DNA from 2 places in the Brevibacillus choshinensis genome. Region 1 is predicted to be linked to the other one. Evidence: predicted binding sites of a transcription regulator. Region 1 holds the regulator's gene; the other holds the start of a gene.
The links. Region 1 encodes LexA, which represses DNA repair genes until DNA is damaged. Its sites were predicted from a motif close to CGAACATATGTTCG; they were not measured.

Region 1 (7,485 bases):
AGCAAAGGTGGTTCCGTTCCTTCTCCATGTGCCATCACGAGGCGATGAACAGGACGCGTCATCGCGACGTATAGGAGTTTCGCGTCCCATTCGTTGTCATCATAGGTATCAACATCGAGCAAAAGGACGACATCAAACTGCAGCCCTTTGGTCAGGAATGCCGGCATGACAGTGACACCGCCGGGAAATTGGCTGTCTTTGCTGCCCAATAGCGTCAGACCCTCGATGCTTTCTTGCAAGCCTTTATACGCTTTTTTGCTGGCCCCGATCGTTTTCGTCACGATGGCAATCGTTTGGAAGCCTTCTTCCCGATAAGAGGCGACGCGCTGAGATATATCTTCCCAAAGCTTTGCTCGAGTCGCAGGGCTGATCATGATCGGCTTTTCCCCGTGCCTCAGTACCGGCTTTGCCAAAACAGTCTCAGGAAGGTCGATTTGCCTCAAGACCTCGTTTGCACATTGCATGATTTCTATGGTCGAGCGATAGCTTTGCGACAAGGTGTAGTACGATGGACGCAGCTTTTGGAAAATGCCTTGCGTTAATTCCTCCCACGAATGGATACCGCGATACGAGTGTATTCCTTGTGCGATGTCCCCCACAATCGTAAGTGATTGACTCTTCGTCGCAAGGGAAACGACGGCAATTTCCAGCGCACTCAGATCCTGCGCCTCGTCGATTACGGTATGGTCGAAGTGCTCAGCTTTGCTCATCCCTTCGATGATGTGCTGCAGATACAGCAGCGGTGCGATGTCCTCCGCTTCCATCCGCTCCTCAGCAAACAGCTTGTTTGACGATTCACAGACGTCCACAATGACACCATCCTCTATTTCAGGGGAAACCAGCTTTCGCAGAAGCTCGATGTCTGTAATCAATTCCCGGTAAGAAGCGAACGCCTCTAATGTGGGGAAGGATGACATATAGGTTTCGAGAATGGTCTCGAGCATTTTTTCAAACTTGGCCAAGCCCTGTTTGTCCAGATCGATTTTCAACTCGCGCAGATGCGCAAACATTTGCTTGTTCATTTCCTGCTTGATGTGTTTGCGCAAGGAGTCCAGCCGGCGCTGGTAAGGCAAGTGGGCAAATTGCTCCAAAAAGCTCTGACGAATGAAGTCCCCTGGTATCGTAAAGACTTGCTTGGTCTTGTTGTACTGGAAGCTCAGCTTCTTGAAGGGGATCCGTGTTTCGATTACATAGCGAATATACTGCTCCAGCGCTTCTTTGCACACCAGCGAGCCTTTAAATCGCAATCGATTGCGGGTCAATTCCTGCTCCCGCTCGTCCTGATCGGCTTCAAAAAACAGTTGGATCGGTTTGTCGGGACTTGTAATCCTCCAGCCTTTTGGCAAGAGCGGTTTGACGAGGCGAGCTGCCCAATCGATAAACGTCGACTGCTGCACATCATCTACCCCAAGCTCAGGCAATACGTCCGATATGTATGTAAGAAACATGCGGTTTGGAGCGAACACCATGAATTTTTTGGACATCATGGAATCCTGATAATTATAGATCAGATAGGACAGCCGGTGCAGGGCAATAGTGGTTTTCCCGCTGCCCGCTACCCCCTGCACGACAATCGGCCGCTCTTTTTCCGCACGAATAATGTCATTTTGTTCGGATTGGATGGTCGCCACGATATCCTTTAGACGGCTGTCATTGGCCTGGTTCAGGTTGGCGGCCAAAAATTCATCGATGAAACCTTCCTGCAAGAAATCATCCGGATCTCCCATCTCGCGGTGTATCGTCTCTTTCACTGCGCCATCATAAATCCCGGTGATTTTTCCTTGCTCGATTGCGAAATTACGCTTTAAGGTTACTTCTCCACGGACGATTTCTCTTCCCATCCGGTAAAAGGCGTCTTTGCTCTCCCCAGAATAATAGAGGCTGGCAATCGGTGCTCTCCAGTCGACAACCACAGAGTCAAACGTATCTCCCCGCACAATTCCCCGCTTGCCGATGTAGACCTGATCCAGCTCGTACACTTCATCCTTCATAAAGTCTACCCGTCCGAAGTATGGCTTTTCACGTCCCTGGTCCTCAAGATAGCGCAGATCCTTCGACTTTTTCGAATTCACGACTTGTTTTACGTAGTCGTCGGTAGCTTCCCGAATATCCTCGCGTAATTGCGTGATTTCACTGTCAATTATCGCGATGGTGTCATCCAGCTTCTTTTGTTCCCGTTCGTATTCCCGGTGTTGGGTACTCATACCCGTCCCCCCTCTCAGTCCGTTCATTTCGCATTGCTATGTCCATTGTCGTGCCAGCCAAATACCTGCCGCACACGAAAGCAAACCAACCGTCACGCTCAGAAGCGCATACAACAACCCTCGAACAATCTGGCCATCTCCCCAAAAAGAAATGACCTCCAGAGAAAAGGTGGAGAATGTCGTAAATCCCCCCATTACCCCTGTGGCAAACAATAGATACACTTCCGGTGACAACATTCCCCGTTCTTTTCCCCATACAGACAGCAAACCAATCAGAAATGAACCCACGACGTTCGCGAGCCATGTTCCGATCGGCCACCCCGGCTGATTCGCTATCAATGAAAGACCATAGCGCATCATGGATCCGAGTGCTCCTCCTGCTGCCACCGCAATCCATGGAATCATTATGCTTTCCCTCCCATGCTCGGTTCGGAACAAAAAGACACCCTAGCTTGCAGCAAGGATGTCTTTGTTATCAATATCTGTTATCTTACTGTTTCCGACCATTTTCTTCAAGGTCTTCCACGTAACGGATGGAATCCAGGTTTGCTCTCAAAGAAAGCTTTACAGCATCGATATACTTTTGACGAAGTGCTTTTTGCTCGAGCTTTTCTTCCTCGGACAATCCGACCTCTTTTGACTTTTTCACCAGTTCATTAATGCGCTTGATTTCTGCGTCAGATACCACTACTGGTTCCTCCCCACCTGTAAGTAATGCCGCTCCATTATACCATATCCCAAGGGCGGTGCAAGCAGGTCGGGCGTCAGTGAATGGGAAGTTATTCCGGAAGCGGTATTCTCAAGGTCTGGCCAGGGTAAATCATGACACCTTCCATGTCGTTTATTTCTTTGATCGCCGCTACAAGCTCATTCACGTCCATCTTCGCTTCCTCTTGATAGCGAACAGCCAGCTTCCACAAGCTATCTCCGGCACGCACTGTGATTTCCTTTACCGGCGGAGCCACCTCTACACCAGAAGCAAACACCAGTTCGGTCAACAAATAAAAAAAGAGAGAAAAACTAATCAGAAACAATAGAGCCTGTCCTCGGGTAATGCCGAAACGAGTGCGTCGAACTACCTTCTTTTCAAAGCGATTATGTACAGTCAATACAGACATCAATATCTCCTCCTACAAACGTACGTTCTGTTCTCTTGTTACCATCATATATGGGAACGTATGTTCATGTCAACAAAAAAGATCCGAACTTATGTTTGTCGAACGCAAGATCCCATGGTATAATATAGGAAAACATGTTCGAGAAAACTGAGGTGTCTCTTATGTCAAAACTTTCGAATCGACAGCAGGCCATCATCGACTTCATCCGAAAAGAAGTCCGCGATAAAGGCTACCCACCTTCCGTACGGGAAATCGGGGAAGCAGTCGGACTTGCCTCCAGCTCTACTGTACACGGACACTTAGCTCGCTTGGAAAAGAAAGGCCTCATTCGGCGCGACCCTACCAAACCTCGTGCCATTGAGCTCTTGTCTGAGGAAGATCGCTTTCAAGATGATTTTGAAGATTCCGTTGTTCGTGTGCCCGTCATCGGGAAAGTCACTGCAGGTCAACCGATCACAGCCATTGAAGATGTCGAGGAATATTTCCCATTGCCGGAAAACATCGTAACGTCGGACAAGGTGTACATGCTCCGCGTATCCGGTAACAGTATGATCGACGCGGGAATTCTCGATGGCGACTACGTCATTGTCCGTCAGCAGCACGTTGCGAATAACGGTGATATCGTAGTGGCGATGACCGAAGAAGATGAAGCCACTGTCAAACGCTTCTTTAAAGAGAAGAATCATTTCAGACTCCAGCCGGAGAACGCCACGATGGAGCCGATCATCCTCGACGCCGTTTCGATTCTCGGTAAAGTCATCGGAGTCTATCGCTTGATTCACTAATGATTGCAAGTAAAAAGGACAGCCTCTGCTGTCCTTTTTTGCGCCTATGCCGCGATGAAAAACCAAATGATCATCGTCACCTGGAGCACGACTTTGACGACGGCACTTCCCAAAAATCCGATCAATGAGCCAAAGCCTGCCTTGATGGCTTTTTCCATCGTTTGTTTTTGCATGAAGAGTTCTACCAACACGACGAAAGCGAATGGAAGAATGATCATACCGAACGGCGGGAACAAGAAGATCCCGAGCAAAATCCCGATGATCGCCGCAAACGAAGACCACTTAGATCCCCCGTACTTTTTCACAAAATACATATTGGTCAAGAGATCTGCTCCGTACAAGAGCACACTGAGCGCAATCATCCCCCACCAAAAGGATGACGGAAGTCCCGCACCCGGATCTGCAATAAAGAAGTGATAGATCAGGAAGCCGCCCCATAGCAGGATCGTATCAGGTAATACCGGCAGAAAGATTCCGGCGATACTCAATACAAACAAAGCTACCACAATCACCCATAAAAGTATATCCACTACCCCCACTCCTCTCCCTATGGTATACGAGTCAAGCTCATTTTCGTTGCAGTCTGTTTGACAACCGACTACAATCATTTCACACCCCTATTCTATGATCGTTACCCAATTCTTCGGGACCAAAACACGATGGAGGCATCCACATGAAAAACTGGCGTGATCTCGCTTATTTGCAATCCGGCAATGCTCGCCAACAGGCTGCCTGGAATGCCATCTCGCAAATCCGGCTGATGGAATCCTTGTGTGCGTACGATCCCGTTCTCGCCGGCACAATCCCCCTGCAAATCGATGTTCCGGATAGTGATCTCGATATCATCTGCGTGAGTCATGACCTGGATCGCTTTGATGCTGATGTGCGTGCAGCATATGGCAGCATGGAAGGCTATCAGGAGAGCCGTATTCTCGTATCTGGCAAGGATTCCAGCGTCATCGGATTTTATGCACATGACTTCTGGTTTGAATTGTTCGCTCAATCTGTCCCGGTCGAACAGCAAAATGCATACCGCCATATGGTTATCGAGGATCGATTGCTCTCGATCGGCGGTGAAGAGGCTTATCGGGATATTCGAATGCTCAAAGCGAACGGCATGAAAACCGAGCCTGCCTTCGCTCACTACTTCCATATCCCAGGCAATGACCCTTATCAGGCACTTTTGGAGCTAGAGCGCTACCATACGGAAGAGCTTACGTCCTACATTCTCCTCTTCCAAGAGAAAAACCAGTCCAGATAATGCTTGCCGGACTGGTTCCTCCTTATCAGGTGCCTTGCAGCATGCTACTCCACTCGCAGGCCAATGCTTTTCTCTCCAAAGGAGACTCTCTCCATCGGGTTGCCGGCTTCATATCGGACCTGGTCAAGAAGCACATGGCTCCTCAATACATGATCAAATTGCTCCAGCGCTGCTTTCACCTGCGCATCTACATCCAACGTAAGGGTAATGCGCTTTTCGATCGGTAAATCCAGCTTCTTGCGGTAATCCTGAATGACCCGGATGACCTCGCGCACGATGCCCTCCTGCCTCAGGTCCTGCGTGATTTCCGTATGCAATGCCACATGGATTTGGTATCCTGAAGCCCAAGCGTAGCCCATCTTCCCTTGCTTCTCCACAAGCAATTCCTCCAGCGGGATTCGCACCGTTTCATTCTCCAGAACCAGATCCAGATACCCGTTCTGTATCACCTGTTTTGCCTCAGAGTCGCTCAACTCTTTCAGGCCGTTTTGAATGGGGGCCACTTGTTTGCCGTATTTTTTTCCAGCCACTTTCAAATTCAGTTTGAAGCGGTATGTTACGAAGCTGCTGTCATTTTGCTCCGCCCGAATGCTCTTTACATTGATTTCGTCCATAATGATCGCCGCATATCGCTGGACATCGAACGATCGTTCGCTTATGACGATCAGTTCTGACAAGGGCTGGCGTGTCTTGATCCCTGTCTCGTTTCTGATGTTGCGAGCCAGCTCAACGATACGGCGAACCGTTTCCATTTCCGCTTCCAGCACCTCATCGATGGCACTTGGATCTGCCGACGGATAGTCTGCCAAATGCACGCTGTCATCCCCTGCCAAATTGCCGTAAATGTCTTCTGCAATCAGAGGCGCGTATGGCGCGATCATTCGAGCGAGCGTAACCAGGACTTCGTGCAACGTCTGGTAGGCAGAAAGTTTGTCTTCGGTCATGCCGCTGCTCCAAAAGCGGTCACGGGAACGACGAATGTACCAGTTGCTCAGCTCGTCGATGAATGTCTCCAAGTGCATGGCGGGATTGAGAAAATCATACGACTCCAATCCCTTCGCTACGTCTCGCAAGGTGGATTGCAGCCGCGAAAGGACCCAACGATCTAATTCGTGGACAGCAGTGAGTCGCGCGTGCTCCTCGGGCTGGTACCCGTCTATCGACGCATACATGGCATAAAACGCATGGATGTTGTGCAGCGTATCAATCACTTTAGACTTGGCCTCTGCGACGATCCGTTTGGAAAAACGCTTGCTGCTCCACGGAGCGCTGTCAGAAAGCAGTGCCCAGCGAAATGCATCCGCTCCAAACTCCTCGATAACCTCCCAGGGATCAATCCCATTTCCTTTGCTCTTGGACATCTTTTGACCGTTTTCATCCAAGACATGCCCGGTTGATATGACCGCTTTATACGGAGCTTTTCCGTTATAGAGAGTGGATACAGCCAACAAGCTGAAGAACCAGCCTCTCGTTTGGTCGATCCCCTCCGAGATCATGTCAGCCGGATACTGCTCAGCGAATTCTTTCTCATCACCAAATGGATGATGGTACTGGGCAAACGGCATGGATCCGCTGTCAAACCATACGTCGATGACCTCCGGCGTTCTCTCCATCGTCCCTCCACACGAGCAGGGAAGCAATACATCGTCCACGAACGGTTTGTGCAGCTCGAGGCTCTCATCGATCGGTGCCAGTGACCTGTCGCGCAATTCTTTGAAGCTGCCAGGGGCAAACTCACTGCCGCAATCCTGGCAAAGCCAAATATTTAACGGTGTTCCCCAATATCGATTGCGACTGATATTCCAATCAACCAGCTCTTCCAAGAACTTGCCAAAGCGCCCCTCACGCAAATGCCCCGGGTACCAGTCGATCTTGCTGTTATTTTCGATCAGCTGGTCTTTGATTGCCGTCGTTTTGATAAACCAGCTCTCCATGGCGTAGTAGAGCAGAGGAGATTTGCATCGCCAGCAAAACGGATAGCTATGCTCATGCCGCTCCTTGGAAAACAGCAGATGGCGCTGGGACAGGTCCTTGACGATATCCACATCACAGTCTTTGACGAAGCGACCGGCAAATTCCGCGATCTGGGCTGTGTAGCGTCCTGCCAGATCGACGAC
Region 2 (7,485 bases), 590 kb from region 1:
TCATCGATGGAATGGTTTACGGCATGCTCATCTTTTCTTGTCAGGCTGTTTGTTCCAGCCAAGAAGAATCCCGCACCGATTACGGCTACCAAGGCACCAAGGAAATATAACAACGGTTACACCACCTTTCGGAATGCTTACCATAATTATAACAGTTTTTACCAGTAAAAGCATACCAAATGACGAAAATGGACGTAACTCACCATCCATACAAAAAAAGGCTGCCGTTGTTACTTGTGGCAGCACTCCTTTATCCGGTTACTTCGATGCTTTTTATATCCTGTAATGCCAAGTTCAACAGTTGCTTGCTATCATCGTGATAAACAAGGATTGTCACTTTCTCCACCTTCAATATTCGTCCTAGAATAACGTCGGATGAGTTTCTAAATTGAATTTTTAATAATGTATTCTCTTGAATCCATTTCTCTAGACGCTGACGAGTCATGAAGCATTCTCCTTTGGTAGCTGGCTGGCTTGTGTTACCACGAGGCCCCTTTAGCTTTGCGTCTCATACTTTCGCATGATTTGCCTTTATCTGGATTGGAAAAAAGGTATTGATGAAATTATAACATCAATAGGCATTTGGAAATAGGTCTTTGGTTTTGAAAACCCTCCCCTTTTTTCGACGAATGAGCGCACCAGCTAGGTAAATAATAAGACAGCAAAGCGGGGACGAGTTGCCCGGCCATAGGTTTCTGCCTTTCTGAGAAAAAACAAAAAAGCCGGCCCCTCGCTTGAGGACGCGGCTTTCCCATACCCTATCATTATCCGATGAATTCTTGCACCCAGTATCCATTCACAAAGCCTACTCCGATTTTGGTGAAGGAAGGATTCATGATGTTTTGGCGGTGACCTTCACTGTTCATCCACTGAGTCATGACTTCATCAGCCGTGCGTTGACCCATAGCAATGTTCTCACCTGCGGTCATAAACGACACCCCGAACTGTTTCATCATGTCAAAGGGAGAACCATACGTAGGGCTTGTATGGTCGAAGTAATGGTTGTTGGACATGTCAGCTGCCTTCGCTTGAGCGACCTTGTTCAAGGAAGCGTCCAGTACTACCGGTTTCAGGCCTGCTTTTGCACGTTCCTGGTTTACCAGATCCGCCACTTGCTTCATAACAGAGGATGCATCCACTTGATGTTGCTTTGCAGGCTGCTGTTGAACGGGCTGTTGTACAGGCTGCTGTTGTACAGGCTGTTGCTTGTATTGCTGTTGAACCGGCTGTTGCATTACTGGTTGATATGCATATTGCGGTTGTACCATATATGGGAAGCCTTGGGCTTGTTGCTGTTGTTGCACTTGCTTGGTCGCCCCTGCATTCAATGGGCAAGGATAAGCAGCCGCGGCAGAAGCTGTGTTAGAAAAGCCGGAAAGAGCAAATCCCAATCCCAATGTCGCGATTGCAATCGTACCTAGGCGTTTCATATTCACATCGTCTCCTTTTTTTAGCCTACGAGGTTAGTTGACGGGTTCGGATTGAGGAAACAACCCTACGCACATTGGCGATTCACCCCATGCAGATCTCTCATCTGCAAGAAAAAAAGTTCCCCCGCACTTCCATTCGTGAGGAAGTTTCGGCTGTTTTGTTTGGCATGACCTAGAATAACAGACATTCGCGGTCAAATGAAAGGTATAAAATTTGGTAGGATTAATGGGATATTAGAGAAAGTGGCAGAAACAGCGACTTCTCTGGGAGCGGTGTCCGAATATCAAAAGGAACGGCGGGGATGGAGGCAACGACTTCTTTTTCAACGAACGGATTTGATCGGGTCATAAACGGATGCTGCGGCATTCGTTTTTGTTTGCAGAACTTCGCGAAATGATATTTCTATGAATCAGGCCATATAATGCACCGTGGCTAAAGAACGGAAACTTTTGTAAGCGGTGAACTGTATATAAATATGGAGAAAGATTACGAAGGGGAGAGAAGGGGAGGAAGTATGAAAGCGATTGTATACGAGCGGTACGGACCGCCGAATGTGCTGCAGCTGCGGGAGGTCGCCAAGCCCGTACCAAATGACGACGAAATCATGATTAAGGTCTATGCTACAACCGTTGCTGCTGGGGATTGCCGGTTACGCAAAGCAGATCCTTTCCTCGCGCGCCTATTCAACGGCCTTTGGAGACCAAAGCGTATCAGGATTCTCGGATTCGAACTGGCGGGCGTGGTCGAATCGGCGGGTAGCCGCGTTACACGGTTCAAGCCGGGAGATTCCGTATATGCTGCCTGCGGAATCAGCTTCGGCGCGTATGCGGAATACAAATGTCTGCCCGAGAATGGCGGTGTCGCACTCAAACCTGCAAACATGACGTTCGAGGAGGCAGCTGCGGTACCGGTAGGCGCCTATACGGCCCTGCAATTTCTCCGGAAGGCCAACATCCAAAGCGGCAGTCGGGTGCTCGTTTACGGAGCTTCTGGCAGCGTCGGGACATATGCCGTCCAGCTCTCCAAGTATTTCGGCGCGGAAGTAACCGGATTGTGCAGCACGTCTAATGTGGAATTGGTGAAATCGCTGGGAGCCGACCGAGTCATTGATTATACAAAAGAGAAGTTCGCAGAGGAAGGTCCGTCTTACGATATCATTTTTGATACGGTCGGGAAGAGTCCATTCCAAGCTTGCGTCAAGCGTCTGACACCGAATGGCTTCTATTTGCGTGCGTACCATGTGGACTTTCTGCCGATCATTGGCGGACTATGGGTCAATGCGACGAGCAGCAAGAAGGTAATCGGCGGATCGTCGAAGGAATCCGCAGAAGACTTAATGTATCTGAAGGAGCTGATCGAGGCAGGAAAGCTGCGTTCTGTAATCGATCGCCGCTTTCCGCTGGAGCAAGCACCGGAGGCTCACAGCTATGTGGATCTGGGACATAAGAAAGGTAACGTGGTACTAACCGTTCGGGGAGACTGAACATTCTGTTCGTTCCGAAGTGAAAAACAAGGTGGTTTTGCGCAGTATGGATGGCTATGATAAACTTGATTCCATTATTTGAGTGGAGCGATCGTTTGGGGCAGTGCCCATTATTCTTGCACAAAGTAGGGAAATGCGTAATGCGTAAGGAGCGGTAGATATGGCACGTGTTTTATTTATCAATAGTGGATCAGAAGGACATATCAATCCAACGATTGGAGTGGTGCAGGAGCTTATCTCTCGCGGAGAAGAGGTAGTGTACTTTACGGTAGAAGCTTTTCGAGAGCGTATGGAGAAGACGGGAGCTACTGTACGAACAATTGACGGTCAAAAATTTATAGAAGCGTTTATCTCGGGTGGAAGAAATTATTTGCTTGAAAGAGTCAACGGTCTTTTACATACGGCAGATATCGTCATCCCTAGCGTTCTTGAGCAGATCAAAGGAGAGCATTTTGATTACATCATCCACGATTCCATGTTTGGATGCGGACGGTTACTGGCGCAGATCCTAAAGCTTCCTGCAATGAATTCGTGTACTTCTTTTGCGCAGACAAAAGAATCATTCGAGAACATGCTGGAACAGCTTTCTGACAAAATACCTGTGGAAATCCTTACACCCATCCAAGAGGAATATCACCGCCTGACGAATAGGGTGAAGGAAAAATATGATGTGGAGATCCATTCTCCTTATGAGGTTTTTTGTAATCCTGCACCACTTACTATCGTTTATACAACCAAGGAGTTTCAACCTTTTGGAGAAGCATTCGACCAAACTTACAAATTTGTAGGTCCATCCATCTCTTCACGATACACGCAGGAAAACTTCGACCTCACTGAAATCGAGGGGAAAAGCCCCATTTACATTTCATTGGGTACGATCGTTAACCGATCGATCGATTTCTATAAGCTATGTATGACGGCACTTGGGAACACGGATCATACCATCGTCATGTCGATCGGGAGTAACGTTCAAACCTCTGATTTGGGGGAAATCCCCAAAAACTTCATTGTGAAAAGTTATGTTCCGCAACTTGAGGTCCTCAAATATGCGAAATTATTTATTACGCATGGTGGAATGAACAGCACCAATGAAGGTCTCTATCACGGGGTTCCGCTCATTGTAATCCCACAAAGCGCGGATCAGCCAATCATCGCCGGGCAAGTCGTCAATATCGGAGCAGGCATGAAGCTGCAAATGCAAAACTTGACTGCAAATCAACTGCGTGAATCCGTGGATCATGTGTTGAACGACCCAACTTTCAATCAGGCTGTGGCAAAAATAAAGGAATCCTTTCAACAGTCAGGTGGGTATCGCCAAGCTGTTGATGAGATATTCGAATGGAAAGATCAGTATCCTTTCTCAAAATAAATGTTGATTGAGCTCAGTCGTAGCAGCAGGATGGACACTGAAGCCTTCCTCGAACGAAGCGGCATTCCAGGTAATGATGGTCTTCCTGGCTGCCGCTAGTTTGTCATTTGTCAGCCATTGCCCTCATCATGTCCTCGTTTTCCTTTGCCGCTCTATTCGTAGCTTACCCTCATGATATCCAGGAAAGGGATCTTCCTTGTTGTTCCTTCGCTTTCAACGTGAACGAGTCTGGTGCGTGAGTCAAGGACCATGATCCGTCCACGAACCTTTTCAGTTTCACCCCAAACCGACAGAGCTCTTTCGTCGCCATCCTCCCTTGCTTCTTCAAGCTGGCTTCCCAAGTCCTCCAATTCAAATTCATCCCGTGTGGGTCTTTTTGGTACAGATGCTTTTACCATGTTGGTTCCCCCCAGCTTTCATCAACCTATTTGAAAGATTTTCAATTATGTAATAGCCGTTGCAGCTCCTTAACACCTTCGTCCTGAAAGAGAAGTGGAACGTTTGTTCTTATATTATATACGAACGAAATGCGAACGTGCAAATGCTATTCTTTTAAAAATGGGAGGATGGTACAATGTGGAAAACGCGAGAATACAAGCAAAACATGGGGGATTCATGATGAATGAACTTCAGTTGATCTGTGACTACAAGCACGTCGAAGAATACAGGGAGAGCTTCAATGAGCTTGCAAAGCGCATTTTCAAGCTTGATTTTACAGAATGGTATAGCAAAGGCTGCTGGAATGACAATTACATCTGTTATTCCTATTGGGACGGGGAACAGGTCATTGCTAATGTTTCTGTCAATAAAATGGTCGTGACGTCCAATGGCTCGGAATGTAAGGCGCTTCAATTGGGCACCGTGATGACCCATCCAGATTATCGTAATCAAGGGTTATCGGCGAAGCTGATGAACCATATCATTGATAAATATGAAAAGGACTACGATTATCTCTATTTGTTTGCTAACCATACTGTGCTCGATTTTTATCCCAAGTTTGGTTTTGAGAAGGTTCAGGAAAGCAGTTTCAGCTTGAGGGTGTCAGATATGAGAGAGCATGCGGCTTCGAAATCCGCCTTGCGCAAGCTGAATGTGAACAACCCAGATGATTTTGCATTGATGAAGGAATTTGCGTCGGAAAGAGTCCCTGTGTCGTCGAGACTGGGCGTGAAGGGTGACGAGCATCTACTCATGTTTTACTTTCTGCTAGTCTTTCACGATGTGATTTATTATGTCGAAGATGCGGATGCGATTGTCTTATTTGCACAAGAAGAGGATCAGCTGCATGTTTTCGATATCGTAAGCAAAAGAACAATGGATATGGAAGCCGTTGTCAATCATTTGCTGACTGATGAGATGGAGACGATTCATTTTCACTTTGTGCCTGATCGTGACAATCAGAACATGCGGACAGCGTTGATCACCGGGACGGATGATGTTTTATTCGTACGTCCATTTTTAAAAGGTGTAGAGAAGCATTTCTTATTTCCGTTAACGTCTCATGCGTAAAACTGCCAAAAGCTGAAATAACCGGAAAGACTCGGCATCGTTTTGGCGATACGAAGTCTTTCCGGTTTTTAGAATCAAGATAAGCCGAATGCCAGCGCCAGCAACGCTGCTGCAACACCGCCTGCGAGTGAGCCGGCGACATTGACGGCATCGTTGTTCCAGCCGGCGCGGCCGCGGATCCTTACAGCAGGACTGCCGCAGTGGCGGGATTGCTCGATTTCCCGACCGCAAGCGCCGCAACGGTACATTTCCTGCCAGGTCGCCCCGATCCACGAATCGGCCAGTGAGCTTAGAATGCCTGCCAGTCCGGCTATTCCGACCCAGGCAGCCAAACGAACGGCATCCAAAGCAGATTGCCCGGACAACGCAAGCAGCATCCACGCTATGGCTCCGATAAACAGGCCGCCAGACAGTGAAGCCCCCAAGCCGAGGCCAGTAATGCCCCCCGACGTGCCAGGAGGAACGCGTCGACCCGTTTTGATCGATATCGGAGGCGTCCTGCTCAAGCCGCCGATTTCTGTAGCCCAAGTATCTGCTGTCACCGCAGCCATAACGCCGAGGAAAGCGTACCACCAAAGCGGATGTGGAGACACCCCATTTGCCGTGCATAACAGCAGCCCCAGCCCTCCGTTAGCGAGGACCTGGCCGGCATCGCGCCTCCCGTCTTTCTCATAACCGCTCTCTGCATCTTCCTTCGCATGCTTTTTCCACTTGGACCATAGGGTTGACGATACGAAGAAAGCGATGAGGGAGCCGAACCAGATTGCGCTTCCGAGCGCGTACATCACCGTGCCCAGCATCACCGCCGCTAAAAATCCAGAACCGGACAGCGACCGTTTTGCATAAGCCGTCCCTGCAATCGCAGCGCTGCAGGCCAGACCTATTAACCACTCCACCGCTGTTTCCGCCCCCTTTGCATGGAAACTATTATACCTCAACGCAGCAAGCATTCGAATATGAAAAGGCAATGATGAAGCGTCGTTGTGGAAGCGCATGGGCTTATGTATTTGACGCGAACTATGACCGCAATTCTTTCCTCATGTTGTACCATGTTGCTCCAGCATGTTCAGAACTTGAGACGCCATTATTGACATACCCATGTCTTTCGTAGAAGGGAACTAAGTTCTCTTTACAAGTAAGTGTGATGCTTTCACGCTTTTTCGCTCTTGCTTCCTTTTCTAGATGCGTAAGCAACCTTGATGCCACTCCACGATTTTGAAAATGTGGAGCAACTGCTAATCCTAAAATGCTTTGATGCCAGTCAGTCGCTGGATTTTCCTTTATAGCATGAAACAAATCATCCGTTATGAACGCTGTTTCAATCACTGGTCCATTCACGAAACCCGCAATTTCACCATCCTCTTCAGCTACATAAAAGCTATCCGGAATTAACTCGATGCGCTGTTCAATGGCTTCTACCGTTGCAGCCTCTTCTTTTGAAAAGCAAAGCTGTTCAATGGCTGCAAGTTTAGGCAAATCTTCTATCCTTGCATTTCGTATAATTAACATATATCTGACCTCCACATCGCGAAATGGGATGTATGTCCTTACATCTTCTTTCATGATAGCATGACATGTAGAGCGGCAGCCTAAGACTTATTATCAAGGTCTTAAACTACCGCTTTTTCTTTTATTGGAACATTCTAAAACATATGTGACCCAAGCTGCCGCGGCCTTTTTCGTTTGAACTTTC

Region 2: JNE38_RS20240 (YolD-like family protein) is a predicted target of LexA. The motif match lies at 4,778-4,791, and genes of this name have one in related genera.

Annotation. Positions count from the first base shown of each region.
Region 1 is NZ_CP069127.1:3,427,400-3,434,884, forward strand. Features, by position in the region: gene JNE38_RS17285 (HelD family protein) at 1-2,204, opposite strand, end outside; gene crcB (fluoride efflux transporter CrcB) at 2,241-2,609, opposite strand; gene JNE38_RS17295 (DUF896 domain-containing protein) at 2,695-2,892, opposite strand; gene yneA (cell division suppressor protein YneA) at 2,984-3,322, opposite strand; gene lexA (transcriptional repressor LexA) at 3,484-4,107, shown strand; gene JNE38_RS17310 (DUF456 domain-containing protein) at 4,152-4,637, opposite strand; gene JNE38_RS17315 (DUF4269 domain-containing protein) at 4,781-5,368, shown strand; gene ileS (isoleucine--tRNA ligase) at 5,413-7,485, opposite strand, start outside.
Region 2 is NZ_CP069127.1:4,019,302-4,026,786, reverse strand. Features, by position in the region: gene JNE38_RS20265 (hypothetical protein) at 1-110, shown strand, start outside; gene JNE38_RS20260 (hypothetical protein) at 251-445, opposite strand; cyclic di-GMP riboswitch class I at 458-540, opposite strand; gene JNE38_RS20255 (CAP domain-containing protein) at 765-1,430, opposite strand; cyclic di-AMP (ydaO/yuaA leader) riboswitch at 1,438-1,595, opposite strand; gene JNE38_RS20250 (NAD(P)-dependent alcohol dehydrogenase) at 1,946-2,914, shown strand; gene JNE38_RS20245 (macrolide family glycosyltransferase) at 3,075-4,283, shown strand; gene JNE38_RS20240 (YolD-like family protein) at 4,436-4,681, opposite strand; gene JNE38_RS20235 (GNAT family N-acetyltransferase) at 4,902-5,792, shown strand; gene JNE38_RS20230 (DUF92 domain-containing protein) at 5,867-6,688, opposite strand; gene JNE38_RS20225 (GNAT family N-acetyltransferase) at 6,810-7,301, opposite strand.